One region of the Alteromonas sp. NFXS44 genome, then DNA from elsewhere that is predicted to be linked to it. Evidence: predicted binding sites of a transcription regulator. Region 1 holds the regulator's gene; each other region holds the start of a gene.
What was found. Region 1 encodes sigma-54, which starts transcription at its own class of promoters, with help from an activator protein. Its sites were predicted from a motif close to GTTGGCACGNNNNTNGNNT; they were not measured.
Positions count from the first base shown of each region.

Region 1 (4,217 bases):
GTTGGGAACTGAGGAAAACCTGAACCGGTGTATCCAGGCCTGTCAGGTGTTTTAAATCCGGCTCCCAGTGAGGGTTTGGCAGAAAACGGGCGTCAAACACATAGTCTGCATCTTTGGGAATACCATGTTTAAAGCCGAATGATTCAAATACCAGAACAAGTCGTGAGCTTTTCTTACCGAGGATCCGCTCGCGAATTAATTCTGCCAGCTGGTGAATGCTCAGAGAGTCGGTATCAATATTCAAATCCGCTCTTTCTGCTACGGGGGCCAGTAATTCCCGTTCTGTCTGAATGGCATCAGACAATGACTTATTCAGTTTAGCCAGCGGGTGTAACCGGCGGGTTTCACTGAACCTGCGCACCAGCATATCGTCACTTGCGTCAATATATACGATGGTGACAGTCCATGACTGAGGCAGGTAGTCGAGAATTTCAACCAGCTCAGAAGGCTCTTTAGGCAAGTTCCTGACATCAATACTCACAGCCACCTGCTCGTATTCATCGGCGACAGTGTGTGTCAGGGCTGGTAAAAGATTAACCGGAATATTATCGACGCAGTAATACCCCAGATCCTCTAGGGCACGAAGTGCTACTGATTTTCCTGAACCTGAACGTCCGCTGATGATGATTAACTTCACGCCCGTTTCTCCTGAAGTCACATGTTGTCGGTGCGTATTACACTAAGTTACTGTAATGCGCGAATAATATCATCACTTGTCTGAGCTTTGCGGATAGTTTTTATGGTTTCTTTATCACTGAGTTTACCGGCAACCATGGCCAGAGTTTGTAAATGTCCTTCGGTTTGTTCTTGAGGGACAAGCAAAGTAAAGAAAATATCCACAGGTTTATTATCGATAGCATCAAAATCGATGGCGGGCGTGCTGGTAACCACAATGGCAATGACTTTTTCCAGTCCGGCCAGACGGCCGTGGGGGAGGGCAATGCCGTTACCTATACCTGTGCTGCCCATTCGCTCACGGGCCAGCAGGCTACTTAACACGGTGGCTTCATCAACATCGGGGTTATTTTTAGCTGCAATCCCGCTGATGATTTCGAGAATGCGTTTTTTGCTATTGCACTGGACCGCACACTCGGTGCGGTCCAGGCTGACTATGGCTTGTATATCCATGAATTCAATTAATGCTTTTTAAGCTTTTCCTTGTGTTTCAGGACCTGCCTGTCGAGCTTATCGACCATGCTGTCAATGGCAGCGTACATGTCCTGATTTTCGGAAGAGGCGAAGACTTCCGCGCCGCTAAGATGAACCGTTGCTTCTGCTTTTTGGCTAAGCTTTTCAACATTTAAAATAACGTGCACATTTGATATGTGGTCAAAATGACGTTCCAGTTTGCTGAACTTAGTATCGACATAATTACGCAAAGAATCAGTGATCTCAATGTGATGACCAGAAAGGTTGATTTGCATATTTCGTCTTCCTTATTTTGAGCAGCCTTAAGTTAGATAAGGCTTTTGCGTTGGTTAGACGGCGGGATCGATAAGGATTCCCGGTACTTTGCTATTGTTCGCCGGGCAACCATAATGCCTTGATCGGCCAACAACGAAGCAATCTTGCTGTCACTCAGCGGCTTGCCTGGATTTTCAGCGGCAACCAGCTTCTTAATCAGGGCGCGAATCGCTGTAGATGAACACTCACCACCTGATTCAGTGGCAACGTGGCTGGAGAAGAAATACTTCAACTCGAAAATACCACGGGGCGTGTGCATGTACTTCTGCGTTGTTACCCTGGAAATAGTAGATTCGTGCATATCTACCATTTCTGCGACATCATTCAGCACCATTGGTTTCATCATTTCAGGGCCATGCTCAAAAAAGCCCATTTGTTGCTGAACAATACAATTTGCTACTTTCAGCAGTGTATCGTTCCGGCTCTCAAGGCTCTTAATAAACCATTTGGCTTCCTGCATGTGAGAGCGGATAAATTGTGAATCACTGCTGTTTCGTGCTTTACGGCTCATTGCAGCGTACTGCTGATTAACACTGAGCTTAGGCAAGCTGTCGGGGTTTAATTCTACTACCCAACGGCCATTTTTCTTAGCAACCGATACATCCGGAATGACATATTCGGGCTCTTTCGTAATTAATGCACTGCCCGGACGGGGATTCAGCGTTTGCAGCAAACGCATCGCTTCCCGTAATTGATCTTCTTTCAGGCGGGTTTTACGCATTAATGTACGGTAATCTTTGCTGCCTAACAGATCGGAATGCTCTCTGAGCAGCAGTTTCGCTTCTTCCAGCCACGGTGTTTCCGGTGCAAATTGCGCCAGTTGCACCAGCAAGCATTCCTGCGGTGTGCGGGAGCCGGAACCGAGAGGATCAAAGAGCTGAATACGTTTGAGTACGCACTCAACCTCATCTTCTTCAACGGGCTCTTCCATATCGTCACTGTTTACGCTTTGCAGAATGTCGTCAACGGTAACCGTGAGATAACCGGACTCATCAATGGAGTCAATAATCGCCAGTGCGATGGCGCGGTCTATGTCAGAAAAAGGTGTCAGACGCATTTGCCACAGCAGATGGTCCTGAATATTTTCGGTGGTTTCACCCTGAAAGATTTGTTCGTCATCGCTACCGGAAGGGCCGGGCGCGGGGGCTGAAGACGCAGAAATGTACTCATCCCAGGTACTGTCGATGGGCAACTCGTCCGGTAAATCATTCTTTTCCAGTGCTTCACCGGTATCCATGCTGTCAGAAGATGATGCTGATGCAGACTCCTGCATGCTGTCATCATTATCGATGTTATTTTTCTCAATTACATCGTTGTCGGAGCTGTCGTCGACTTCCAGCAAAGGATTAGAATCGAGGGCTTCCTGAATTTCTTGTTGTAAGTCCAGCGTAGACAACTGCAATAGCTTGATCGCCTGCTGAAGCTGAGGCGTCATTGTCAGTTGTTGGCTAAATTTTAACTGTAAAGATGGTTTCATCTACGTCTTATATAAACTCTAAAAAGGACATCCGGTTGTAGCGGTGTGAGTGCCGGTGGCGAAATCTCCGTTAAATGCTCATCCCGATATCTTAACTATAGCCTGAATTGCTCACCAAGGTATACATCACGAACTTTTTGATTACTTAATACCTGTTCTGCGGTGCCCTGAGCAATCAGTTCTCCATGACTGACGATATAGGCCTCTTCACACACATCAAGGGTTTCCCTGACATTGTGGTCGGTGATGAGGATACCGATACCTCTGTCCCGTAAGTGCTGAATGATCTTCTTTATATCATTAACCGAAATCGGGTCAACTCCGGCGAAGGGTTCATCGAGCAAAATAAATTGCGGATTGGCTGCCAGTGCGCGGGCAATTTCAACCCGGCGGCGTTCGCCACCCGACAAACTCATACCTGTACTATTACGTATATGGTTAATATTAAATTCATCAAGTAGTGCATCCGCTTCCTGTTCACGTTGATGATTTTTTAAGTCTTTACGCGTCTGCAATATCGCCATGATGTTTTCATGTACGGTCAGCTTTCGGAAAATGGATGCCTCCTGGGGTAAATAACCAATTCCCCGGCGGGCACGCTCATGCATTGGCTGGTGCGTCAGCTCCTGCTCATCAATGAGGATCTTGCCTTTATCGAGCGGCACAAGACCCACAATCATGTAAAACGTTGTGGTTTTACCTGCGCCGTTAGGACCCAGCAGACCTACTATCTGTCCGGTAGAAACCGATAAACTAACGTCACGGACGACCTGGCGTGATTTATACGACTTTGCCAGGTGAGTCGCACTCAGGGTTGCCATGTAACTTAGTTACCCTCGTTTTCGTTTCTGTCTGAAGACTTGTTGTCTTCCTTCAGCTCTTTAACTGTGTCAGGACGGAAAACCGTGGTTACACGGCCGTTGCTGTTACTTTCTCCGCCGGTTGCCAGAAGTTGCTCTTTTGACATGTCATAGGTGATGCTATCTCCCTGGACCATGCTGGTATCTTGCTGGATTTTTGCATCACCTTGCAAGGAAATAAGTTGTTTAGCTACTTCGTAGCGAATTTCATTTGCACTGGCTTTTACTTTGGCCCCGTCATCCAGCGTTTGAGAATAACTGGCTGGTTTTCCGCGGGCGATAAAAATCTCTTTCCCTTCACCATCACTGGCGATGGCTTCCACTTCATCTGCGGCAATAATGAGAGAACCCTGGGTTATCTTCACATCGTCTTTAAAAACCGATTTCTTCTTTTTACCGTCGATAAACTGTGACTT
Region 1 covers NZ_JAGDEA010000002.1:360,377-364,593, forward strand. Annotated here, with positions in the region: gene rapZ (RNase adapter RapZ) at 1-637, opposite strand, end outside; gene ptsN (PTS IIA-like nitrogen regulatory protein PtsN) at 685-1,128, opposite strand; gene hpf (ribosome hibernation promoting factor) at 1,137-1,424, opposite strand; gene J3369_RS04795 (RNA polymerase factor sigma-54) at 1,457-2,941, opposite strand; gene lptB (LPS export ABC transporter ATP-binding protein) at 3,037-3,762, opposite strand; gene lptA (lipopolysaccharide transport periplasmic protein LptA) at 3,768-4,217, opposite strand, start outside.

Region 2 (4,217 bases), on a different contig from region 1:
AACCGGCGCTGATAAAGCCAAATAAAAAAGCACTGGCGCTCATGCTGGATACGCAGCGGCTATCGGAAAACGATGTCACTACCCTTAATCAGGCGGTCTGGCCACGGGACGACCGGTTGCTGGCTCTTGCGCACTTTATATCCCGCGATAAAGCATGCCGGAAAATTAATTCCTTCCTTTCCTGATATCTATTTTTCCGGTGCCTGCACAAAAAATGAGCAGTCGGTGGAAGGCTTGTCCCAATTTGGTCTGCCATGGGGACAATATTCACAGATAGAATTGTTTTTCAAATTTCATTAATGGTAATGTTGTCTTACCTTTGATCATGATATCAGTACGCTTTTTTCTTTAAGGTATTAATATTTAGGGTTAATACTGATTTCGGTGGTATCTATAATTCGTTATAAACGCCGCTTATACAGAGATGGCGTGAATTCTGCACTCGTAAATCCTGCAGATAGAAGTGCAGAAAGGTAGCAAGTTGATTGCTGCACCTGTAGTACAAGTGAAATGTGCGTTTCCTTAAGTTTTAGGGTCTATGAGACCTGTCGCAGAAATGCGGACAGAGTGTGAAAACAGCAAGGAGGCAACATGACCCCCGGTACAATCTTACAAATTCTGGTCGTTGAAGACGATCCTGTGGTAGCAAGCCAGTTAACCTGCTTTTTGACCGGACTGGGATGGAAAGTGGATTTTGCTGCCAGCGGAAAGCTGGCTATCCGTCTGAGCAAGGCTCAGCGGTACGATGCTATTCTCCTCGATGTGGCGATGCCGGATTTACCCGGTGCGGATATACTGGCACAAATAAAACAAGCCTGTGATTCGCCGGTATTACTGATGAACCCCGGGCAAGACCCCGCAGGTAACGCTGCCTTTGCCGCAGCAGATGACAGTGTTCCTGACCCTTCAGACTACCGTGACATTGTGAGTCGTTGTCAACGCTATGCCACACAGGAACCGCTGGCAATCACAGCCTGACAAAACGCGTTTAAAAGAGTGTCCATGAAAACCTGTAGCTGAAAAGCCACAGGTTTTTTTATGCCTGTTCAACTGATTGATTGGCTTTTAATCTCAGTGTTGTGAGCAAGGGAAAGTGATCTGAGCCTACATCCGGCATTCTTTCTATTTTGACCAGTTCGAAATGCTCAGTATGAAAGACATGGTCAAGGGGCCAGCGCAGCAACGGATAATCCGCATGGAAAGTGTTGAAAAATCCACGGCCACGACGGGGATCCAGCATGCCACTTATTTTTCTGAATTTTCGGGTCGTCGGTGACCATGCCACATCATTGAGGTCGCCGGTAACAATCGCCGGCTGCTTTAACTTTGCCATTTCTTTTCCTACCCGTGTCAGTTCCTTATCCCTGGGTTCGGCAGATTTATTTTCTGTAGGACTTGGCGGTTTTGGGTGTACAAAATGGATTTTTACCTGAGTACCGGCCATTTCCTGCCAGATTTCCATAGACGGTACGTCATCTTCAATAATGAACCGGATTTTTTCGTTGCCGAAGGGACGCCGGCTATAAAGATGCATGCCGTAGAGATTTTCCAGCGGGCAGGAAAGGCGGTAAGGATAGTCATCATGAAGGACCGACAGTGCCTGCTCCCAGTCTTTGTTGCTTTCCAGCGTCACCAGAATATCCGGTCTACGTTGCCTGGTAAGATTAATCAGTGCGTCATAGTTATCGTTAGTCATTAATACATTGCTGGTCAGAATGCTTATTGTGCGGTCGTCATCAGTTGCTGGTACCTGATTCACTTCCGTGCGCCATACCGGTGTGTAAGGGATTACCCATGCCAGTTGATAGAGCAAAGCACAGACAGCACCGGCCTGCATGCACAGCGCCAGTAAGGGCGTTTCGATATACCAGTATGTCCAGACTAAGGTGAGCACAAGTAAACTAAACGCCTGTTGCAGACGGGGAAACTCCCATACGCGGATTGACCAGTGCTGGCCGGGTATGTGAGGCAGTATTGCAGCCACAATAAAGAAAAGGGTAATAATAGAGAGTACTGTTGTCATGGTTCGTCCGCTGAAATTACTGTCCGGAATCAAATTATTTAGCTTACTTATATAAAGACTTTCTGCCCTGTTCGATCAAACGAGGTGATTTCAGCAATTGTAAATGCAAGGTAAAAAATACGGGGTTCTGAGAAAAGTTTGCATGAAGGGAAAGAGTTGAAAATTAGAGTTAACGATAAAAAGTTATATTTTTCAGTTCTTTAATCTGCTGGCATGAAGTTGGCTTCAGTTATTTTGCTTGATAATTAAGGAGAGCAAAATTATGAAACGTTCAATTCTTTCACTGTTAGTAGCTGGTACATTAACTACTTCTGCTTTTGCAGGATCTATGGATACTGCGAACAAGTGGGAGGAAGGTGCCAAGGATGCCTGGATAGACGGCAAAGCTGAAGCAACATTACTGTTTAATGGTAATCTGAATTCTTTTGACATCAACACCGACGTTCAGGATGGCAAGGTTATTCTGACCGGTAAGGTAGACAACTCGGTTGATAAAAAGCTCGCGGAAGAGCTGGTAGCGAATATCGACGGCGTAACAGATGTTGATAACCAGCTGACCATTGTAGAAGAGCATGACTCTGAAGCTATGGACGGCGACGACATGGATATGGATTCTGCAACCGGCAAACTGACAGATGCTAAAATCGCGACTGTAATCAAAACCCGTTTACTGATGGACTCTGACATTTCCGGTTTTGATATCGACGTGGATGTTGAGCAGGGTAATGTTACGCTTACCGGTACAGTAGACTCAGACGCTGAGCGTGACCTGGCCGTTGAGATTGCGAAAAACGCCACAGATGTTACAGACGTTGAAGACAACCTGAAGGTCGTTCAACCGAAAACAGCGATGAAAAGTGAATAATACTTTTTAACTGCATAATCCGGAAAGGGCTGAATTATCTCAGCCCTTTTTTTATTGCATTCCTGTTTGTGAATCCTGCTGAAAAACCTTCCTTCCCGTCTGTGAAAATATTTCCCGCCTGTAGTAAAAAAGTATCATCAAATTCCCGGGTCAACGGAAATTATTTGGGTCTTATTGCCTGCATCTTTTTCCTCTGATTTTTTTCTATGATTATGAATCAATACTTAAGTCTAATAAAACAGTAGGTTACGGAAAGGCCGGTCATGAGGTTGAAGCGTGGCGGTGGCTTTTGCGGCGTTTCTGTTAGGTCTTTAAAAATATGGCGCGGAAATTGGAACATTAAAAATAGTTGTGAGAGTAAATAAGTCATTTACCGGAATTCAATTCTACGCACGCAAGGGAGCAGTATGAAATTTCTGAAGACTAAACACCGTCCGTTACCGTCAACGTCATTTGAGCGTCTCATTCACTCGCAGCCAGTTTTTAACTGGTTCGATCGCTATGACAAAAGTGACCACAAAGCCGGCAAGGCAACGGCAGGTGCAGTGATGGCGGAGGCAGCGACCGCTAAGTAAGTACAGGTAAGCGATCCGGACGACCCTTGAATTAAACAACGATGGTGAAAAACATGAATTACTTAAAAATTGCAGTAATGACAGTGTTACTTCTGACCAGTCTTGTAGCTCTGGGTTCCGGAAAGCAACTCTCAACCTGGCTGGGGGAAACGCCGGCAGAAGCATCAACTGGTGCTGATCTGGCAGAAGTTGAAGCGGTATTTAAAGAGTTGGAGTTTGACCCGGCGAATTCGTTTCATCAAATTCGTAAGCAAAGGATTGAGCATTATCTTAATTTGGCCCGTAACTATGATGATAGTGACTGGGACTACAGCAGGGATGAAGCTCTGCAGCGGGCTCAAAATATAATGAATCACCACGATAGGAAGGAAAGTGGTATCTATGCCAGCTTATAGACAAGGTGCTTTCGCCTTAATTATTTGTTTATTTTTATTGGGTGGCTGTGCCAGCGCGCCCGACACGCCTGAAAATTCTGCTGTACAACCGCAGGACAACAAGCAACCTCAAAATAACGAACCCGCACTGGCTGAAGAGCTTGCGAAAGGTAAGGACGTTATCGTACAAACCAGCCAGGGAGCCGTATCTGTTTCTCCGGTAGTGGTTGCAGTAGGTGATACCCGTGAGTCAGGGAATACCGGTGATGAGGTGTATTACAATGATCCCTGGGAAGGTTTCAACCGGGCCATGTTCAGCTTTAATAATGTGTCTTATCAGTATGTACTTTTACCGCTGGCAGACGGTTATCATTATGTAG
Region 2 covers NZ_JAGDEA010000005.1:704,631-708,847, forward strand. Annotated here, with positions in the region: gene J3369_RS08395 (hypothetical protein) at 1-185, shown strand, start outside; gene J3369_RS08400 (response regulator transcription factor) at 592-978, shown strand; gene J3369_RS08405 (endonuclease/exonuclease/phosphatase family protein) at 1,037-2,023, opposite strand; gene J3369_RS08410 (BON domain-containing protein) at 2,286-2,888, shown strand; gene J3369_RS08415 (hypothetical protein) at 3,296-3,463, shown strand; gene J3369_RS08420 (hypothetical protein) at 3,517-3,858, shown strand; gene J3369_RS08425 (MlaA family lipoprotein) at 3,845-4,217, shown strand, end outside.
Region 2: the regulator sigma-54 is predicted to act here: its motif matches at 2,231-2,249, upstream of J3369_RS08410 (BON domain-containing protein).

Region 3 (4,217 bases), on a different contig from region 1:
GAAAGGACGTATACGTCGCCTGCAATATCAGGCTGCAGCCCGCCGGATGATGCAGGAAGTACCGAAAGCGGATGTGGTTGTGACTAACCCGACGCACTATTCCGTGGCGCTTAAATACGATGATAACGGCGGCAGAGCACCTGTGGTGGTGGCAAAAGGGATTGATGAACTGGCCATGCATATCCGTAAAATTGCCGGTGCCCATGAAGTGCCTGTTGTGCCGTCACCCATGCTGGCAAGGGCTATTTATTATTCCACTGAAGTTGAGCACGAAATTCCCCACAAATTGTTCATGTCGGTGGCACAGGTGCTGGCGTATGTGTATCAATTACGTGCATTTAAGGCGGGTAAGGGCAAACGTCCTAAACCACTTAAGAAAGACTTGCCGATACCACCTGAACTCAGAAGGTAAATCCGTCAGTACTTTTATCTACAGTAATGATGGCGTCGCGGCCTGTTTCTTTGGCCTGATATAATGCTTTGTCGATGGCTTCCAGTTCTGCGGCCATCGTATCCGGTCCGGTAACGTATCCTATCCCGCCGGATACCGTGAGCGGGCCCAATGCATAGGGAAGGGCATTTCCGGCCGCTTTGAGGGCTGCTCTGAATTTGTCTGTAGCAGCTTTTGCTTCTGTAAAATCCGCATCAGGAAATATGAGTAAAAATTCTTCACCGCCTATTCTGCCTGTAATATCGGTTTTTCTGAAATTGTCTCTGACCAGAGCACCAAAGGTACGTAATACTTCATCACCGGCAGCATGACCAAAATTATCATTTACCTGTTTGAATAAATCGATATCGAGCAGGGCGACAGCAAGCTTTTTGCCGCAGGCCCCGGCGATGTCAGCCTGTTCTTCCAGTGATTTAAAGGTATGCTGGCGGTTTAGCAGAGATGTCAGGCTGTCAGTCATCGCAATCTGTTCCAGTTTATGCTGATACCTGGCGCGCTTTTTCTGCAAAATAACCAGTGCCACGCACAGACTGAAAAGCAAAACGAGCGCCGATATCATAAAGAAGCCCCGCTGGCGCTCTGTTTTTATGCGCAACTCCTGAGCTTTCGTCATCGCTTTGAGGGCGGCATTTTCCTGACTTTTCTTATCAACGTCGAAAAGAGTCTGCAGTTTGAACAGCTTTTCAGCACTGATTTCATTCAGGCGCTTTACTTGTTTATTGCGTGCGTCTTCCAGTGTTTGATAGGCCTCGCCGTAGTTACCTAATGCCGCCTGAATTCTTGATTCCAGTATCCGTGACTCAATCACTTCTTTTGGCGTAGCAGATGCAGAAATCGTTTCTGCGCGGGCCAGTGTGTCCAGTGCGGTGCCGAAGTTGCCGGTATGATAATGGGCGTTTGATAATCCCCGTAATATATCCCCGTAATACTGTTCCGACGGCAATATTTCCTGAATCAGTATCAGCTCCCGGTAAATCGCCAGCGCCTCTGCATAGGCTTTCTTTTTCATTAGCCTGTCAGCGTCAAGAAGTTGTAATTCCACCTGCGCATTTTTGTCTGCCAGTTCCCGTGCAATGGTCATTGCTTCGTCGAAATAACGCTGCCCTGCAATTTCGTCGCCCGTAGCGAAGTGAGAAAGAGCAAGCTTATGTAACAGGTTTTGCTGATTGACCCGGTTGTGCCTGGAGACTGCAAATTCCAGCGCCTCCTGCAAATAGGGAAGGGCATTGTCGTATTGTTCAGCCTGCTGAAACACCGATGCAATAAGACCCGCTATGTGAGCAGGCGGAATTTGAGTAGCGTTCTCCGATGCAATTCTGTGGGCAATGATCAGTTTTGTCAGCGCGGCCACACGATTTTGTAGTGATTGCTGAATTAATCCCTCTGTCATTAATGCACCGATGTACAGCTGGGTGACAGTATGCTGCTGCGCCCACTCACTGACGGCAGCAACATAATGCAGCGCCAGCACCTGGCGCTCTGTCTTTTCGTAAAGTTGCGATTTTTGCAGCAGTAAACGGTGATAGAGCAACGGTTCGCCTACTTGATCTACATTTTCAAGCCCCTGTTTCAGAAGAGACTCTGAGCGGCTGAAATCACCCAGTTTCATGTAAAAGTACGACAGCAGATATTGAATAGTGGCAGGCGTATATTCGGGCAGGACATCATCAAGCATCTCTTCCAGACCGAGTACGGTTTCCTGCGGGTGCTGATGAAAAGACTTAATGACGCGGATTACCGCATCGTCGGGCGCAGATACCTGTGCCGGTGCCGCAAAGGCGCAAGAAGACATAAATATCAGGCCTGTCGCTGCAACAACAGGAAAAATATTGTTCTTAAATGCAATACGTCGCTGTTTTAACGGGTATTCCGGCACTTGTTGTCCTGAGCATGTCTCATCCGGTTTAACTATAGTTCAAAAAACAACGCCGGGCGCTTGTTGGCAAACATTTTCAAACTGGCACATTAGTTGAACTGACACTGACAGACACGAAGTAAGCGTCAATTTTCTGTTAGCGAGAGCAAATTTTATGCAGCTATCCGGCTATCTGCAGCGGTTCGACAAAAATCAGATTCAAAATATCACCAGTGGTCTGGGGGCGCCTGTCGTTTTGCTTGCGATCATGGGCATGGTTATTTTGCCAATGCCGCCCTTTCTGCTCGATGTTCTTTTCAGTTTTAACATCGCCCTCAGTCTGGTTATTATTCTTGTGGCTGTATTTACCCAAAAGCCGGTGGACTTCGGTATATTCCCCCTGGTTTTGCTGATCGCAACGGTTTTACGGCTGGCATTAAATGTAGCCTCTACGCGGGTCGTTTTGCTGTATGGTCATGAAGGCGGCGATGCTGCGGGTAAGGTAATTGAAGCCTTCGGAGCCGTGGTGATTGGTGGGAACTATGCGGTGGGGGTGGTGGTATTCGCCATCCTGCTCATAATTAACTTCAAAGTAGTGACAGCCGGTGCCGGCCGTATTTCAGAAGTCAGTGCCCGGTTTACCCTTGATGCCATGCCCGGTAAGCAAATGGCCATTGATGCCGATTTGAATGCCGGCTATATCGATCAGGATGAAGCCCGTAAGCGCCGGGAAGAAATCACCGCAGAAGCAGACTTCTATGGCTCGATGGACGGTGCGTCAAAATTCGTTAAAGGTGACGCGGTAGCCGGTTTGTTCATCATGATGATTAACATCGTCGGCGGTTTATTTATCGGCATGATTCAGCATGACTTGTCCTTCGGAAATGCGCTGGAAGTTTACACTATCCTGACCATTGGTGACGGTCTGGTTGCCCAGATCCCATCCCTGTTGTTGTCGGTGGCAACGGCAATTATCGTCACCCGCGAAAACGAAACTCAGGAAATGGGTAAGGAAATCCGGACACAGCTGGGTAATCAGCAGGCTCTGTATATTGCCGCAGCAGTGCTGTTTGTCATGGGCATTGTGCCCGGCATGCCTCACGTGGCCTTTCTGGGATTTTCTGCTATTGCTGCCGGTTATGCATACTGGCAGGGTGTACAGGCGAAGAAAGCGGCAGAAAAACCGGCTGTGCCGGCCAAAATGGAAGGCGGTGCTGACCAGCCTGCACCGGAAATCAAGGAGCTGGGATGGGATGACGTACAGCAAGTTGACACCATTGGTCTTGAAGTCGGTTACCGGCTCATTCCGCTGGTGGATAAATCACAGGGCGGCGAATTGCTGACCCGTATAAAAGGTGTGCGGAAGAAACTGTCTCAGGAACTGGGCTTTCTGGTTCCGCCGGTACACATCCGCGATAACCTTGATCTCGACCCCAATGCTTACACGATCTCCATGCTGGGGGTGACCATCGGCGATGCGCAAATCAGTCATGATGAAGAGCTGGCGATTAACCCCGGGCAAGTGTTCGGTAAGCTGGAAGGACGGGCGACTAAAGACCCCGCTTTCGGACTGGATGCCGTGTGGATACGGCCGAATCAGCGGGAGCATGCGCAAACCCTTGGTTACACAGTAGTGGATGCGGCCACCGTGGTAGCGACACATCTCAGTCAGTTACTCAGCAACAATGCCTACCAGTTACTCGGTCATGAAGAAGTTCAACAACTTCTCGATATGCTGGCGAAATCCAGTCCTAAGCTGGTGGAAGGGCTGGTACCCGATATTCTGCAGCTGAGCACCGTAGTAAAAGTACTGCAAACCTTGTTGTTCGAAGGCGTTCCCATCCGCGATATGCGTACTATCGTTCAAACCTTATCGGAATACGGCCCCCGCAGTCAGGATCCGGATGTGCT
Region 3 covers NZ_JAGDEA010000005.1:268,513-272,729, forward strand. Annotated here, with positions in the region: gene flhB (flagellar biosynthesis protein FlhB) at 1-412, shown strand, start outside; gene J3369_RS06445 (tetratricopeptide repeat-containing diguanylate cyclase) at 402-2,243, opposite strand; gene flhA (flagellar biosynthesis protein FlhA) at 2,482-4,217, shown strand, end outside.
Region 3: the regulator sigma-54 is predicted to act here: its motif matches at 2,390-2,408, upstream of flhA (flagellar biosynthesis protein FlhA).